Regions from separate parts of the Thioalkalivibrio sp. ALgr3 genome, predicted to be linked through region 1. Evidence: predicted binding sites of a transcription regulator. Region 1 holds the regulator's gene; each other region holds the start of a gene.
What was found. The regulator FliA, encoded in region 1, starts transcription of late flagellar genes. The targets are predictions, from matches to a motif close to GCTAAAGTTNNNNNNNNNNCNGCCGATA.

Region 1 (5,763 bases):
TCTGCAGGGCAGCAATGGCGACACCGTCGGACTGGAGCCGGGCCTGGCCGAACGCCTGCAACGATCGGTGGGCGAGGCCGCCCAGCGTCAGGAGGCGGCGGGACAGCCGGCGGTGCTGGTGGTGGCCCCGGAAATCCGCTCCTGGATCGCCGGGTGGCTGCGGGGCGCGGTGCGCAACCTGACCGTCCTCGCATTCACCGAGATCCCGGACAACCGGCGGATCCGGGTGGTGGCCACGGTGGGACAGGATGAAGCAGACAAGAAGTCGGCGTGATGTGCGAACGGGCATGGCCTGAAGCACCAGTCAACGATCGGCGGGAGAGCGAACGATGAATGTCAGACGATACCGGGCACGGGACATGCGCGACGCGATGCGCCAGGTCCGCGAGGAGCAGGGCGAGGACGCCGTGATCCTGTCCAGCCGCCGGGTCGACGGCTGGCTGGAGGTGGTCGCGGCCCTCGATGGCGGCGAGGAGCCCGCCGGAACGGCAGAGGGTGACGGCCGGGGTGCCCCGCGGCAGGACGACGCCGGCAGCGGGGCACGCTCCGCCCGGGAATCGATGCGCCAGGGTGTGCGCGATGAATCGGCGCCACGTGGTGAGCACTCGCGCGCGCCGGAGCCCGCGGCGGCTTCCGCCGGCGGGGGATCGGCTGCCGGGTCCCGGCAGCGGCCGGCCCCGCAATGGCCCACCGACCCCGAGGTGTCCGCGATGCGTCAGGAACTGCGGGATCTGCGCAGTCTGCTGACGCGGCAGTACGAAGAGAACGAGCAGGCCCGCTGGGCGGCGCGGCATCCACTGGCGGCCGAATGCAAGGCGCGGCTGATGGATCTGGGCTTCCGCGAGCCGCTGGCGCGCAGCCTGGCCGGCAGCATCCTCGACGATCACAGCTCGGAGGAGGCATGGGAGCGCCTGCGGGCACGCCTGTCGGGTGCCATCGTCACCGCGCGCGCCTCGATCCTCGACGAGGGCGGGGTGCTCGCGCTGGAGGGACCGACCGGGGTCGGCAAGACCACCACCATTGCCCGGATTGCACTGCGCCAGATCCGCCGCATGGGGCCGGATTCGGTCACCCTGGTCACCATGGACGCGCAGCGCATCGGCGCGACGCGGCAGTTGCAGGCCTTCGGCCAGATGGCGGGAACCGCGGTGCGTGTGGTGGAGACGGAGGCCGAGCTGCGCGAGATGGCGCGGCGCTCGGCGGGCAGCGGGCACCTGATCCTGGTGGATACCGCCGGACAGTCGCCGCGTACCGCCCCGCGCGAACCCCTGCTGACGGACATGCCCGCCGACGTGCGCGCGGAGACCTGGCTGGTGATCGCGGCCACCACCCAGGGGATGGCCCTGCGGCGGGTGCTGGAGGCATTTGCCCCCACGGAACCCTCGGCCCTGGTACTGACCAAGCTGGACGAGGCGGAACAGCTGGGCGAGGTGCTTTCGGTACTGCTGGACCAGCCGCTGGGTGTTGCGTTCATGAGCGACGGCCAGCGCATCGCCGAGGACTTCCATCGCGTGGATACCGGACATCTGACCCGCCTGGCGCTACAGGAGGAACCCGAGCACGGGGCGGCCGATGCCTGGGTCGACGAGGCGATGCAGGCCTGGCGGCGGCGCCAGGCGACGGAACGCGAGGCGCGGCGACCGCGATCCGCGGACGAGCCGGCCGCGGGCGAGGAGCCCGCCCCGCTGGAAATGATTCAACCGGTGCTGAAGGGACGTCATGTCACACAACACTAAGCCCCTGAAGGTGGTCGCGGTGGCCTCGGGCAAGGGCGGGGTCGGCAAGACCAATGTCTCGGTCAACCTGTCGGTCGGACTGGCCCGTCTGGGACGCGAGGTCATGCTGTTCGATGCGGATCTGGGGCTCGCGAATGTCGATGTACTGCTGGGCCTGCGTCCGCAGCGGACGCTGCACGACCTGGTGACCGGGGACGTCGAGGATCTGGAAGACGTGATCATCGAGGGCCCGGAGGGAATCCGCGTGGTGCCTTCCGCGTCCGGGATCGCGACCATGGCCAACCTGAGCCGGCCGGAACATCACGGTCTGATCCAGGCCTTCAGCATGTATACGCGACCGCTGGACGTACTGGTGGTGGATACCGCGGCCGGGTTGCAGGAGTCGGTGACCAGTTTCTGTCAGGCCGTGCAGGAGACCCTGGTGGTGGTCACCGACGAGCCGGCATCGATGACCGACGCCTATGCGCTGATCAAGGTCCTGCATCGGGATCATGGCGTGAACCGGTTCCGCGTGGTCGCGAACATGGTGCAGGGCCGAGCCGGGGCGGAACGGGTGATGCAGAAGCTGCAGGCGGTTTGTTCCACCTATCTGCCGGAGGTCATACTGGATCTGGTGGGCGTGATTCCGCTGGATGATGCCCTGCGCCAGGCGGTGCAGAAACGGGCGCCGGTGGTGCAGCAGTCCCCGGGCAGCCCGGCGGGACGGGCGTTCCTCGAGCTGGCGCGCAAGGTCGACGGCTGGCCGGTGGCCCGCGGCGCCAGCGGGGGAGTTGGGTTCTTCGTCGAAAGGATGCTGCAAAGCGCATGAACACGCCAAAGAACAGACTTGCAGGATACGCCCGGGCGGGGACCGGCGGACCGGACCAGCTGGTCGCGGACCACGTCGAGCTGGTGAATCGGATCGCCCATCACCTGATGGCCCGGCTGCCGGCCTCGGTTCAGGTGGATGACCTGGTGCAGGCGGGCATGGTGGGGCTGATCGAGGCCGCGCGGCAGTTCGAAGGCGGCCAGGGGGCGACCTTCGCCACCTACGCCGGGATCCGCATCCGCGGGGCGATGATCGACGAGCTGCGTCGCAGCGACTGGACGCCGCGCTCGGTGCACCGCAACAGCCGGCGGATCTCCGAGGCGATGCAGACGGTGGAGGCCCGCGAGGGCCGCGCCGCCCGCGCCCCGGAGATCGCCGAGGAGCTGGGCGTCCCGGTGGAAACCTACTACCAGATGCTGGATGATCACGCCGGTGCCCATCTGTTCGCGCTGGACGAGGTGGGCGGCCCGGAGGGCGAGGCGGATCGCGTGCTGGAAGGGCAGGAGCAGTCCCCGTCGCGGCGCATCGAGGCCGGGGAGTTCCGCGAGGAACTGGCCGGCGCACTGGGCGATCTGCCCGAGCGTGAACGACTGGTGCTCAACCTGTACTACACCGAAGAACTCAACCTGCGCGAGATCGGTGCCGTGCTGGACGTGACCGAATCGCGCGTCAGCCAGATCCGCAGCCAGGCGGTGCACCGTCTGCGGGCGCGTCTGGGCTCGTGGCTCGAAGACGTCGAGTCCCTGCAGATATTCTAAGGTTCAAACACATTCCCGGAGCGAACTGTGGACAAGGGTATGAAAATCCTGATCGTGGACGACTTCTCCACGATGCGGCGCATCATCAAGAATCTCCTGCGGGATCTTGGCTTCAACAACACCATGGAGGCCGACGACGGGAGCACGGCCCTGCCGATGCTGCAGAACGGCGACTTCGATTTTCTGATCACCGACTGGAACATGCCCAACATGCCGGGCATCGACCTCCTGCGCGAGGTACGCAAGGACGAGCGGCTGAAATCGTTGCCGGTGCTGATGGTCACGGCGGAAGCCAAACGCGATCAGATCGTGGAGGCGGCAGAGGCCGGCGTGAACGGTTACATTGTGAAGCCCTTCACGGCCGAGACGCTCAAGGAGAAGATCGAAAAGATCTTCGAACGTATTGAAGCTCAAGGCTGAATACCGCGACCGGCTGACACGGCAAGAGAGACCCGATGACCGAACAAGAGAATGCCTCCGGGGATGACCGGCTCGCGCTGGCGCGGGAGCTGGTGGGCGCTCTGGAAGGCGGTGACGAGGAGGCTTCGCGCCGCCTGATCCAGGAGCTCGCGCGGCCTTATGAACGCGAACTGTTCGACGAACTGGGCAAGCTGACCCGCGAACTGCACGAGGCACTGGAGAGCTTCCGGGGCGATTCGCGTCTGGTCGAGCTGGCGCAGGACGAGATTCCGGATGCGCGCGAGCGTCTGAGTTACGTGGTGACCCAGACCGAACAGGCCACGCACGAAACCCTGAATGCGGTGGAATCGTCCCTGCCGATTGCCGAGGCATTCGCCGGGCGTGCCGCGGAACTCACCGAAAAATGGACCCGGTTCCGCAACCGCGAACTGTCGGTGGAGGAATTCCGCGAGTTCGCGCGCGAACTCGATGCATTTTTCGAACAGACCGGCAAGGACACCGAGGAACTGCGCCGGTTGCTGTCACAGGTCCTGATGGCACAGAGCTACCAGGATCTCACCGGGCAGGTGATCCGGCGGGTCATCCGTCTGGTCACGGATCTGGAGGAAAACCTGGTCTCGCTGATCCGCCTGTCTTCCGGGCGCCTGGAGAAGGATGCCCGGTCGGCGGCCGAAAAGGCCCCGGAGGCGGAACGAACCGCACGCGAGGAGGACCGCCGCGGGCATGGACCCGCGGTGCCCCACACTCAAGATTCCGGCACGGATGTCGTTCAAGGACAGGACGAGGTGGACGATCTGCTGTCGAGCCTGGGGTTCTAGGGTCCGTCCCGGGATCCCCTTGCACCGGCAGCCATCTGCCGACGATTCGAGTCACCGGAACGGAGAGACCGCATGGCCATCGACCCCAACGACGAAATCCTCCAGGACTTCCTGATCGAGGCGGGGGAGCTGCTGGAAGGCCTGAACGAACAGCTGATCGACCTGGAGCAGCATCCGGACGATACCGATCTGCTGAATGCGGTCTTCCGCAGTTTCCATACCATCAAGGGCGGGGCCGGTTTTCTCGGGCTGGACCCGCTGGTGACGGTCTGCCATAACGCCGAAGACGTCTTCAACCTGTTGCGCAATCACGAGCGCCAGGTGGACGGCCAGCTCATGGACACCATGCTGCGGGTGCTGGACACCCTCAACGTGATGTTCGGCGAGCTGCGCGACGGCCAGGAGCCGACGCCGGCGCCCGAAGATCTGGTCGACACCCTGCGACGCATGGCCCGCAACGAAACGGTCCCCGTCGGCGGCGGGGACGAAGCCGCCCCGGTCGCGGAAGAAACGCCGGACGCGGCTCCGGCCGGGGAGGCAGCGCCGGCGACGGCCGACGACTGGCCGTCGGAGGCGCTGGAGGAAGCGGCCGAGTCGCCGTCCGCGCCGGAGCCGGCAGCCGATGACGCGCCGGGCGATGAGGAAGTCCGCGTGGGTGCCGGGGACGAGATCACCGACGACGAGTTCGAAGCCCTGCTGGACAGCCTGCACGGAGACCAGCCACCGAAGCCGGTGGATCCGGGCACGGCAGCGGAGTCGGCCCCGGAGGTCGCGGCCGCGGATGGCGGTGACGCGGGTGGTGGCGACGACGAGATCACCGACGATGAGTTCGAGAGCCTGCTCGACGAACTGCAGGCGAAAGGCGCTGGTCCACCGACCGCCCCGGCCGAACCGGCCGAGCCGGCCCCGTCCGCCGCCGCGGCGGGCGGCACCGGAGATGCGGACACCGGGCCTGCCGCAGAACCGGCGGCAGCCTCGCCCGGGGACACGGCCGGGAAGGAAAAGGAACAGAAAGCGGAAAGTTCCGGTCCTGCGCCCGCCTCCGGCGGTGCGCGCGGCGGCGCTTCCGGCGGTGGCGGCGCCGGCGGGAGTACCGGGGGCGGCGGCCAGGGCGGCGGTGGACACCAGGGCGAAACCTCGGTGCGCGTGGATACCGAGCGCCTCGACGAGATCATGAACCTGGTGGGCGAACTCGTGCTGGTGCGTAACCGGCTCAGCATGCT
Region 2 (5,763 bases), 120 kb from region 1:
GCATCGCGGTCACGCACACCGAATCCGAGGCGCTGCTGCTGGAGGCCAATCTCATCAAGCAGCACCGGCCGCGCTACAACGTGCTGCTGCGCGATGACAAGAGCTATCCCTATATCTTTGTTTCCGGCCACGAGTATCCGCGTCTGGGGTTTCATCGCGGGGCGAAGAAAAAGGGTGTGCGCTATTTCGGGCCCTATCCATCGGCCGGGGCGGTGCGCGAAAGTCTCGCACTGCTGCAGAAGCTGTTTCAGGTGCGCCAGTGCGAGGACAGCGTGTTCGCGCATCGCAGTCGGCCCTGCCTGCAGTACCAGATCGGTCGCTGTACCGCCCCCTGCGTGGACTATATTTCACCGGAGGAGTATGCCCGCGACGTCGAGGCCAGCGTGCGTTTCCTGGAGGGTGACAGCGAGGCGGTGATCGGTGATCTGATGGAACGCATGGAGTCCGCCTCGGCCGCACTCGAGTTCGAGAAGGCGGCGCGCCTGCGCGATCAGATCGGCCGGCTGCGCGAGATCTCGCAGCAGCAGTTTGTCGCCGGCGGCGAGGGCAATGCCGACGTGATCGCCCTGGCGCAGTCGGGCGGGAGTTTCGCGGTGGAGGTGTTCTTCGTACGCAATGGCCAGAACCTGGGCAACAGCGAGCTGTTCCCGGACGTGCCGGAGGCGGCCGGCCACGACGAGATCATGGCGGCCGTGCTGGCGCAGTACTATGCCGAACGCGAGCCCCCGCCGCAGGTGCTGCTGTCGCATGAACCCGAGGGGGCCGAGGCCCTCGAAACCCTGCTTGGCGAGCGCCGCGGGGCACGCGTGCGGCTGGCGTGGTCGCTGCGGGGCGAACGCGCACGCTGGGTCGACATGGCGCAGCGCAATGCCGAGCAGGCCCTGAAGACCCGGTTGGCCAGTCAGGCCGGGCAGACCGCGCGCCTGGATGCGCTCACCGCAGAGCTCGAACTGGAGGCGCCGCCGCGGCGCATGGAATGCTTCGACATCTCGCACACCCGCGGCGAGGGCACCGTGGCGTCCTGCGTGGTGTTCGGGCCGGAAGGGCCGATCAAGTCCGATTACCGGCGCTTCAACATTGAAGGGATCGAGCCGGGCGATGACTATGCCGCGATGCACCAGGCGCTCAGTCGCCGTTTCGCGCGCCTGAAAAAGGGCGAGGGCCGGGAACCGGACATCCTGTTCATCGACGGGGGCAAGGGGCAGGTCACCCAGGCCCTGAACGTGCTGGCCGATCTGGGGCTGGATCACATCCGGGTGGTCGGGGTGGCCAAGGGCGAAGAACGCCGGCCCGGCATGGAAACCCTGGTGTTGAGCGGGGTGGAGGCGCCTTCTATACTGCCGCCCCATTCGAGTGCACTGCACCTGATTCAGCAGATCCGTGACGAGGCCCATCGTTTCGCGATCAGCGGTCATCGGGCGCGGCGGGCGAAGGCGCGCAAGGAGTCCACCCTCGAGTCGATTCGCGGGCTGGGGCCCAAGCGTCGCACTGCGTTGCTCAAGCACTTTGGCGGGCTGCGCGGGGTATCCCGCGCGGGGGTCGACGAGCTGGCCAAGGTGCCCGGCATCAATCGTCGCCTGGCGCAGGCGATCTACGACCAGTTCCACGAGGCCTGATCCGACATGTTTCCACGACTCCCCACCTGGCTGACCTGGTCGCGCATCGTGATGATCCCGCTGATGATCGGGGCCTTCTATGCGCTGCCGATGCCGGCGGCGGGGATCGTGGCGGCCATCATCTTTGCGCTGGCCGCGGTGACCGACTGGCTGGACGGTTATCTGGCCCGGCGCTGGTCGGTGACCAGCCGCTTCGGCGCCTTTCTCGATCCGGTGGCGGACAAGCTGATCGTCGCTGCCGCGCTGGTGCTTGTGGTGGACCACAACCCCGGTGTGGGGCTGGCGCTGGCCGCGATCGTGATCATCGGTCGCGAGATCGCGATCTCGGCACTGCGGGAATGGATGGCCGAAGTCGGGACCAGCGCGAAGGTGGCGGTTTCCTGGATCGGCAAGTTCAAGACCAGTGCCCAGATGGTGGCCATCTTTCTGCTTCTGTGGGCCGAGCCGGTGGCGGGACTGTCGCTGTTCCTGATCGGGGAATGGCTGCTGTATCTGGCGGCGGTGCTGACGCTGGTGTCCATGGTGCAGTACATGCTGGCCGCGGCCCGGGACGCCTGAACGAATTTTTCGTATCCGGTGTTGACGAAGCCGACGCTGTCTGTAGAATACGCATTTGTCGACGGGCGGGAATAGCTCAGCTGGTAGAGCACAACCTTGCCAAGGTTGGGGTCGCGAGTTCGAATCTCGTTTCCCGCTCCAAACGATTTCCCGAAGCCCCGGCACCGCCGGGGCTTTCTGTTTCGGCGGCATCCAAGACCGTCGAACAAGCCTTGCCCCGGCTGGGTGGCAGAGTGGTGATGCAGCGGACTGCAAATCCGCGTACCTCGGTTCGATTCCGGGCCCAGCCTCCATCTTCGATTGCAGGCCCGCCGGCTTTATGCTGGCGGGCCTTTTCGTTTGCGGGGTGCCTGCCGGGTCTTCGCCGGTCCCTTCGGGCATTCAAGGTTGGGGCCGAACGGCCGAAAACCCGGATGGAGGCGCCGGTGAATCCGGGCGCCCGCAATCCATGACCTCGGGGTAACTGCATGCTGCGTCGCCTGTACGACCTTCCCATCTGGCTGAGGCTGCTCGGCGTCATCTGGCTGATCCTGGTCTTCGTCTGGTCCGGCATGATCGGATGGGCGGTGCTGGAGCAGCGTGACACCGCCCAGGAGCAGGCCGGGCATTTTGCCGGCAGTCTGCACGAGATGACCTGGGCCGGACTGACGACCCTGATGATCACCGGCACCATGGACTCGCGCCACGAATTCATGGATCAGATCCAGGAAATGGGTGATGTTCGCGACCTGCGCGCGATCCGCGCCGCGTCGGTCACCGAGCAGTGGGGTGAAGGGACGGCCGACAGCGAACCTCGTGATGCGGTCGAGCGCGAGGTCCTGGATACCGGAGAACCCTTTGTCGAGGTGGATCGCGAGCGCGACGAGCTGCGCGTGGTGAAACCGATCCGCAATCATCGCGAATACCTGGGACGCAACTGCATGGCGTGTCACGGTGCTGCGGAAGAAGACGAGGTTCTCGGAGCCACGTCCATGCGTCTCGACATGACCGAGGTGCACGAGGGGGCGACGAATTTCGGGATCCAGCTGTTCGGCTTCGCGATCCTGGTCAGCCTGCCGCTGCTGGGTGCGATCTTTCTGTTCATCCGGCGTTTCGTCACGCAGCCCCTGGCCGAGATGACGGAAGGGTTGCGTGACATCGCCGGGGGCGGGGGCGATCTGACCCGGCGGCTGGACGTGCACGGCGATGACGAGGTCGGGCGCGCGGCCCGGGCGTTCAACGACGTGATGGAACAGTTCCGTTCCCTGATCGGCGCGGTGGTCGGTTCCAGCGGGCAGCTGACTTCGGCGGCCGAAGAGGTCTCGAACGTGTCCGACCGCACGCGCGAAGGCGGGGATCGTCAGCGTCGGGAGATCGAGCAGGTGGCCACGTCGATGAACGAGATGAGCGCCACGGCCCAGGACGTGGCCCGCAACTCGCAATCGGCGACCGAGGCGGCGCACCGCTCGCTGGAATCCACGCGCAGTGGCCAGGAGGTCGTGCAGCGGACCGTAACCGGGATCGAGCAGCTGGCCTCCGAGGTGCATCGCGCCGCGGAGGCAATCCAGCGGGTCGAGCAGGATTCGGAGAGCATCGGCAAGGTACTGCAGGTGATCCAGGAGATCGCCGAACAGACCAATCTGCTGGCGCTGAATGCCGCGATCGAGGCCGCGCGTGCCGGAGAGGCGGGACGTGGGTTCGCGGTGGTGGCCGACGAAGTACGGGCCCTCGCGTCGCGTACGCATGAATCCACGGAGGAGATCCGGCGCACGGTCGAGACCCTGCAGGGGGGCACGCGCAATGCCGTGGAGGTGATGCAGGCCGGCGAGGAACGGGCACGCGCGACCGTGGATCAGGCCGGCGAGGCCGGTTCGGCGCTGGAGGACATCCGCGAGGCGGTGCAGTCGATCACCGAGATGATTGACCAGATCGCCAGCGCGGCCGAGCAGCAGAGCCAGGTCGCCGAGACCATCAACCGCAATGTCACCACGGTGACCGAGGAGGCCGAGCAGAACGCCGAGGGGGCGAGCCAGGCCAGCGATTCGGCAGCGGAACTGATGCGCCTGGCGCGCGAGCTGCAGGAGATGACCCGGCGCTTCCGCGTATGAGGTTTGTCACCCGTCCGGTGGTGGAGGGTGATGCGGGCGACCCGCCGCGGCAGGGCGGGCGCGATCAGCTGGGCCGGGCGGTCAGACCTGGATGTCCAGAGTGGAGCCCGCAGTGTTGATGCCGCGGTTGTCCATGGTTCCGTCGGGCATCAGGGTGGCGGCCAGGTTGTTCTCGGCCGCCTGCTCCTCTTCGCGGGCTGCGAGTTCGGCGGATCGGGCGTCACCGTTGTCGGAAGCACCGTCGACGCTGCTTGCCTCGTCGGTGGCGCTGACGGCGTTACCGCCCTCGGGCCCGTTGATGGCACCGGCGGCCGTGGCCCCGCCCGCGGCGTTCGTTTCCTGGGTGCCGCTGACCTGAGCGATGCCACGCGCGGCCGAGGGGTTGTCGGCGGCCTGAGCCGACGGGCCGGCTCCGCCCTGGTTGGCGCCGATCGCCGCGGCCTGCCCCGGCTGGGTCTGTTGTGCCCCGGGCGTAGCCTGGTTCGCCTGGGCCGAGCCCGGCTGCTGGGCCCCCGGGGCGCGGTTCTGGTCCGTGTTCTGGCTGGCATTCACGGCCGCCGCCTGGCTGGCCATCGCGGCCGGATTGGGTCCGATCCCGTTGATCATGGGTCGCTCCTGTCGAGGTTGGCCGTCGGCCGGTCCATGCGGGGAGGCCGGGCCCGGGTCGGTGCCCGGTCGGGCGCATGGATACAGCCGGGCGCCTGCTACGTGCTCCTTTTCCAGTATAGAACAATCAAGGGGCAGCGTGCCGCCGGTCACCCGCGCGCGGCTCCGGTAGAATGCCGCCCCATGAATGAAACGACGGAAATCTTCGATGTCGCGGTGATCGGGGCCGGGGCCGCGGGCATGATGTGCGCGGCGGTAGCGGGAGCCCGCGGGCGCCGCGTGGTCCTTCTGGATCACGCGGACCGGGCCGGCAAGAAGATCCTGATGTCCGGGGGCGGCCGCTGCAACTTCACGAACATGGATTGCGGGCCGGAGAACTTCCTGTCCGCGAATCCGCACTTCGTGAAATCGGCCCTGGCGCGCTACACGCCCTGGGATTTCGTGGCCCTGGTGGCGGCGCACGGGATCCCGTATCACGAGAAGAAGCTCGGTCAGCTGTTCTGCGACCATTCGTCGAAGGACATCGTGCGCATGCTGCTGGACGAATGCGCCACGGCCGGGGTGACCCTGCGGACGTCCACGCCCGTGGAGGTTGTATCCGATCAGGCGCCGTGGCGCCTGCGCACGCCGTCCGCGGTCATCGAGGCCGAGTCCCTGGTGATCGCGACCGGCGGCTATCCGATCCCGCGGATGGGCGCCACGGGCTTCGGCCTGGACCTGGCGCAACGGCTGGATATCCCGCTGGAGCCGACGCGGCCCGCGCTGGTTCCGCTGACCCTGGACGGTGACGCACGCGCGGCGGTCGAGGCGCTGTCCGGCATTGCGCTGGACGCGGTGGCCGAGGCGGGCGATGCGGGCTTTCGCGAGAATGTGCTGTTCACCCACCGGGGCGTGAG
Region 3 (5,763 bases), on a different contig from region 1:
CCATCCTGATCGACCGGGACATCCTGATCGACGCCGGCAGCGGCGTGGGCGATCTCGAGCTCGAGGAACTGCAGGCCATTCGCCACGTCTTCCTGACCCACTCGCACCTCGACCACGTGGCATTCCTGCCACTGCTGATCGACACGGTATTCCGGGTGGATGCCCCGCCGGTCACGGTGCACGCCCTGCCGGAGACCCTGGAAGCCCTGCAGCGCCACATCTTCAACTGGGTGATCTGGCCCGATTTCACCGCCCTGCCCTCGCCCGAGCAACCGGCGCTGCGCTTTCGCCCGCTGGATGCCGGCGAGCAGATGGACATCGACGGACGCTCCGTCACGGCCCTTCCCGCGATGCACACCGTCCCGGCGGTAGGGTATTCGGTGAGCCGGCCGGATGCCGGAGCCTTTGCGTTCAGCGGAGACACCACTTCGACCCGGGGTCTGTGGCAGACCCTGAATGCCCTGCCCCGCCTCGATCTGCTGATGATCGAAACCGGGCTGCCGGACGAGATGGACCATCTCGCCGGTGCCACCCGCCACTACACCCCGCTGCAGCTGGCGCGCGATCTCGACCATCTGCGGCATCGCCCGCGTATCGCGGTGACCCACCTCAAGCCGGGCTACGAACAGACCATCCGTGAACAGCTGGCCGCGCGCAACAATGGCGACATGATCGTTCTCGACGGCGACGAGCACTTCGAGCTGGCCGGCTGACCCTGGCCACCGAGCGCCGCTGCGTCCGGATTGGTCGCAAACCGGAGCTGTGGCATCCTTGGCGGATGCGACCCCTGATCCGACTCTTTTTCCGCGGCGTCCGCCTGGTACTCACACCCTTCATGCTCGTGGGCGAGAAGGTGACCCGCCCGCGCGGAATCCAGCGTGACCCCGAAGAACAGGCTCGGGTGGACGAACAGACCCGCGCCCTCGCGCTCTACCACTTCCCCGCCTGTCCGTTCTGCATCAAGGCGCGCCGTGCCATGCAGCGGCTGTCGCTGGACATCGAACTGCGCAACGCCCAGCCGGCCGGCGAACACCGCGAGACCCTGCAGACGGAAGGCGGCAAGCTGCAGGTCCCCTGCCTGCGGATCGAGGAAGGAGACGGCAGCGTGCGCTGGCTGTACGAGTCGGGCGCGATCATCGACTACCTCGAGTCGCGCTTTGATCCGGACCGGGCCGGAGCCGACCGCAATACCGAGGGCTCCTGAACCCGCAAATGACAGGGGGCGGCACGTGGCCGCCCCCTCGGGACCGGATCAGACCCGGAAGTGCCCCACCCGCTGCTGCTGCTCGGAAGCCAGTTTCGACAGCTCTTCCGAGGCATTCGCGATCTCGCGCGAGCCGCTGGCCGTCTCGTCCAGCACCTGGGTGATGTTGGAGATGTTGCGGTTGATCTCCTCGGCCACCGAGGACTGTTCCTCGGCCGCGCTGGCGATCTGCGTATTCATCTCCGAGATGGTGGTCACCGACTGCGTGATCGACTCCAGCGACTCGCCCGCCTCGTTCACCTTCTCGCGGCTGGAATGCGCGCGGTTCTTGCCTTCTTCCATCGCCTGAACCGCCTCGCGCGTGCCGTTCTGGACGCGCTCGATCATGCCCTGGATCTCGTGAGTCGAATCCTGGGTCCGGCTCGCCAGGGTCCGCACCTCGTCGGCCACGACCGCGAAGCCGCGGCCCTGCTCGCCGGCCCGCGCCGCCTCGATGGCCGCGTTCAGCGCCAGCAGGTTGGTCTGATCGGCGATGTCGCCGATCACCTCCAGCACCTTGTTGATCTCCTCGGCGTCCGTGGACAGCCGTTCGATCACTTCGGCGGTGTTGTCCACCTGCGAGGTCAGGTGGTTGATCGACTGCACCGTCTGTTGCACCAGCTCGCGCCCGGCGTTGGCATCCTGGTCGGTGGTCTGGGCCGCCGTGGCCGCGTCGGAGGCGTTGCGTGCGACCTCGGCCACCGTCGCGGTCATCTCGTTCATCGCGGTGGCCACCTGGTCGACCTCGTCCTTCTGCCGCGTGACCTGACCGTTGGTCTGTTCGCTGGTTGCGGACAGCTCATTGGCCGCGGCCGCCACCTGATCGCCACCGGCGGCGACTTCCTTGACCAGGTCCTGGATCTTGCCCACGAAGCGGTTGAACGCCGCCGCCAGATCTCCCAGCTCGTTGTTGCCGTCGGCCTCGAGCCGGCGCGTCAGGTCTCCGTCGCCGGACGCGATGTCATCCAGACGCGTGACGGTCTGGCGCAGCGGCCGCACGATGCTGCGCGACAGCAGCCAGGCCAGCAGCAGACCAAGACCGATGGCGACCACGCCCACCGCCACCACGGTGGTGGTGGCATTGCGGGCCATCGCCACGTATTCGCTGCGATCGACCATCAGCTCCAGCACGCCCACCGGCTCACCGGAGAAATCCTCCACCGCGCGCCCGACCACGGCCATCGGGCGGCCGTCGTGGCGAACGTTGCGGATCATCTCCTCGCCGTCGAGGATGCGCCGCATCTCCTCCCGACTGAAGGTCGAATCGCCATTGATGGTTCCGGCAAAGACCTCGAAACCGCCATCACGATCCAGGTGTACCGCCACGGGTGATCCGGTTTCCTCGGTGAAGGACTCGAAGAAGGCGTCATCGAAGGCCATGCCGAATTCCAGCGAGCCGATGTGCTCGTTCTGGTAGGACACCGGCACCATCCCGCGGATCCCGATGCCGAACGGGCCCTCTTCCAGGCCGGTGATCGGCTGCCGATTGCGGTTCACCTCGAGGATCGTCTGGCGCACGTCCGACAGGTCGTCGCCGTAGTTGTCGGGACTGTGGGTACGCAGGAAAGAGGTCGCCGGCGGCGTATGGAAGTGATACTGGCGTACGTCGTGCTCGGCGCGAAGCTCGCCATATCCCGGCTCGGTCAGTTCCAGCAGGCGCTCACGATCCCCCTCGGCGAACGCCTGCTGAATCACCGGAACCTCGGCGATGGCCCGCGCCATCGACTCGCCCCGTTCGGCTTCCTGCTCCAGCTGGCGGATCAGCAGCCCGCTCAGGTCGTTCAGCTCCCGTTGCTCCGCGCGATCGGCCATCGTGCCGAGGCTGTTCATCACGACGACCAGCGTGAGCACCACAACCGCCACCACAACGATGGTGACGCCGCCCATCAAGCGCGTTCCGATACGGATATTCCTGAGCATGGCTTTCCCTCTTTTGGTGTTCCGGCATTCTGATCAATGCGCATTCCGCCGGGCCCTGCGCAGCCGGATGGCTACATCAGCATGCCCTCACATGCTAACGGCGGCCATCCGGAAACCTTGATCCGAATCGGCCGCCGTCACGAAAACCCATCCTCCGGCACGGGGCACAACACCCCGGCCGGCAGGACCCACGGTCAGACACGGAAGCGCCCGGTGCGCTCCTGCTGCGCCGAGGCCAGCTTCGACAGCTCCTCCGAGGCGTTGGCGATCTGCTGCGATCCGGCCACGGTCTCGTCCAGCACCTGAGTGATGTTGGAGACGTTGCGGTTGATCTCCTCGGCCACCGAGGACTGCTCTTCGGCCGCGCTGGCGATCTGCGTGTTCATGTCCGAGATGCTGCTGATGGACTGCGTGATCGACTGCAGCGACTGCCCCGCATCGTTGACCTGTTCCACGCTGGAATGCGCCTGTCGACGGCCGTCCTCCATGGCCTTCACCGCGTCGCGCGTGCCGTTCTGCACCCGCTCGATCATCCCCTGGATCTCCTGGGTCGAATCCTGGGTCCGGCTCGCCAGGGTCCGCACCTCATCGGCCACCACCGCGAAGCCGCGGCCCTGCTCGCCGGCCCGCGCCGCCTCGATGGCCGCGTTCAGCGCCAGCAGGTTGGTCTGATCGGCGATGTCCCCGATCACCTCCAGCACCTTGTTGATCTCCTCGGCATCGGTCGACAGCCGCTCGATCACCTGCGCGGTGTTCTCCACCTGGGTGGACAGGGTGTTGATCGCACTGACGGTCTGTTCCACCAGCTCCCGACCGTGGGTCGCATCCTTGTCCGTGCTCTGTGCGGCTTCCGCCGCCTCGGTGGCGTTGCGGGCGACCTCGGCCACGGTCGCGGTCATCTCGTTCATGGCCGTGGCGACCTGGTCGATCTCGGATTGCTGGCGGCCGACCTGTTCGTTGGTCTGCTCGCTGGTCGCGGACAGCTCGTTGGCTGCGGCCGCCACCTGGTCGCCGCCGGCGGCAACTTCCTTCACCAGCTCGTGGATCTTGCCCACAAAACGGTTGAACGCCGCCGCCAGATCCCCCAGCTCGTTGTTGCCGTCGGCCTCCAGCCGGCGCGTCAGGTCCCCGTCGCCGGACGCGATGTCGTCCAGACGCTCGACCGTATCGCGCAGCGGCCGCACGATACTGCGCGACAGCAGCCAGGCCAGCAGGAGGCCAAGACCGATGGCGACCACGCCCACGCCCACCACGGTAGCCGTGGCATTGCGGGCCATCGCCACGTAATCGCTGCGATCGACCATCAGCTCCAGCACGCCCACCGGCTCGCCGGAGAAGTCTTCCACCGGACGCCCGACCACCGCCATCGGACGACCGTCGTGCTCGGTCCGGCGCACCAGTTCCTCGCCGCCGGCAATCCGCTCCATTTCGTCACGGCTGAAGGTGGAGTCGCCGTTGATGGTGCTGCCGAACGCCTCGAAGGTCCCGTCGCGCTGCAGGTAGAGGGCCACCGGGGCTTCCGTATCCGCCGTGAAGTCCTCGAAGAAGGCATCGTCGAAGGCCATGCCGAATTCCAGCGACCCGATATGTTCACCCTCGTGGGAGACCGGGACGATGCCGCGGATGCCCAGGCCGGCCACCCCTTCCTCGAGCCCGGAGATCGGCCGGCGGTCGCGGTTGGTATCGACCACGGTCTGGCGGAACCCGGAGAGGTCATCGTCGTAGCGATCCGGACGGTGTGCCCGCAGGAAGGACGTCGCCGGCGGCGTATGGAACTGATACTGGCGTACGCCGTATTCCTCGTAGAGGTGATCGAAACCCGGTACGGTCATCGCATGCAGCTGTTCGCGGTCCCGCCGGGCGAAGGCCTGCTGCACGTCCGGAATGGCGGCCACGGCCTGTGCCATCGCGGTCCCGCGATCGGCTTCCTGATCGAGCTGCCGGATCAGCAGTTCACTCAGGTCATTGAGTTCACGCTGTTCCGCACGGTCCGCCATGTTGCCGAGGCTGTTCATCACCACCACCAGCGTGAGCACCACGACCGCGACCACCACGAGGGTGACGCCGCCCATCAGGCGGGTTCCGATCCGGATATTCCTGAGCATCTCTCTCTCCCTTGAAGCTTTCTTCGCGCCCGGAGTTACGGGCGCCGTTCTGCGAGTCTCTCGCTCCCGCTAGCGGCCGGCAGCGGCCTGACTTGAGCCGCGCGGGTCACACGCCTCCCCACGCACTCAGCCCACGTGCCGCAGCAGCAACGGCTCGGCGAGCGCATACACCGCGAGGCTGACCAGCACGATGGCGACCACCGACAGCAGGGCCCCGCCGCGGATCATGTCCACCACGCGCAGGCGATTGGAGGCAAACACGATGGCGTTGGGCGGCGTGGCCACTGGCAACATGAACGCGACCGACGCGGCGAACGCCACCGGCAGGGTCATCAGCCCCACCGGCACGTCCATGCGCAGCGCGAGCGCGGCCACCAGTGGCAGCAGGGTGGCGGCGGTGGCGGTATTGCTGGTCACGTGGCTGAGGGTCATGGTGACCAGCACCACCCCCGCGATCACCAGCAGCAGCGGCCACGCCTGCGCGCCCATCAGCGC

Region 2: C998_RS0102980 (methyl-accepting chemotaxis protein) is a predicted target of FliA. The motif match lies at 2,554-2,581, and genes of this name have one in related genera.
Region 3: C998_RS0108500 (methyl-accepting chemotaxis protein) is a predicted target of FliA. The motif match lies at 3,259-3,286, and genes of this name have one in related genera.

Annotation. Positions count from the first base shown of each region.
Region 1 covers NZ_KB897977.1:189,842-195,604, reverse strand. Annotated here, with positions in the region: gene flhA (flagellar biosynthesis protein FlhA) at 1-274, shown strand, start outside; gene flhF (flagellar biosynthesis protein FlhF) at 330-1,736, shown strand; gene C998_RS0103545 (MinD/ParA family protein) at 1,720-2,544, shown strand; gene C998_RS0103540 (RNA polymerase sigma factor FliA) at 2,541-3,302, shown strand; gene C998_RS0103535 (chemotaxis response regulator CheY) at 3,342-3,722, shown strand; gene C998_RS0103530 (protein phosphatase CheZ) at 3,758-4,540, shown strand; gene C998_RS0103525 (chemotaxis protein CheA) at 4,613-5,763, shown strand, end outside.
Region 2 covers NZ_KB897977.1:71,445-77,207, forward strand. Annotated here, with positions in the region: gene uvrC (excinuclease ABC subunit UvrC) at 1-1,616, shown strand, start outside; gene pgsA (CDP-diacylglycerol--glycerol-3-phosphate 3-phosphatidyltransferase) at 1,623-2,174, shown strand; tRNA gene C998_RS0102970 (tRNA-Gly) at 2,240-2,315, shown strand; tRNA gene C998_RS0102975 (tRNA-Cys) at 2,394-2,467, shown strand; gene C998_RS0102980 (methyl-accepting chemotaxis protein) at 2,642-4,261, shown strand; gene C998_RS0102985 (hypothetical protein) at 4,343-4,867, opposite strand; gene C998_RS0102990 (NAD(P)/FAD-dependent oxidoreductase) at 5,051-5,763, shown strand, end outside.
Region 3 covers NZ_KB897981.1:56,752-62,514, forward strand. Annotated here, with positions in the region: gene C998_RS0108490 (MBL fold metallo-hydrolase) at 1-713, shown strand, start outside; gene C998_RS0108495 (glutathione S-transferase N-terminal domain-containing protein) at 779-1,204, shown strand; gene C998_RS0108500 (methyl-accepting chemotaxis protein) at 1,253-3,163, opposite strand; gene C998_RS0108505 (methyl-accepting chemotaxis protein) at 3,358-5,268, opposite strand; gene C998_RS0108510 (DASS family sodium-coupled anion symporter) at 5,395-5,763, opposite strand, start outside.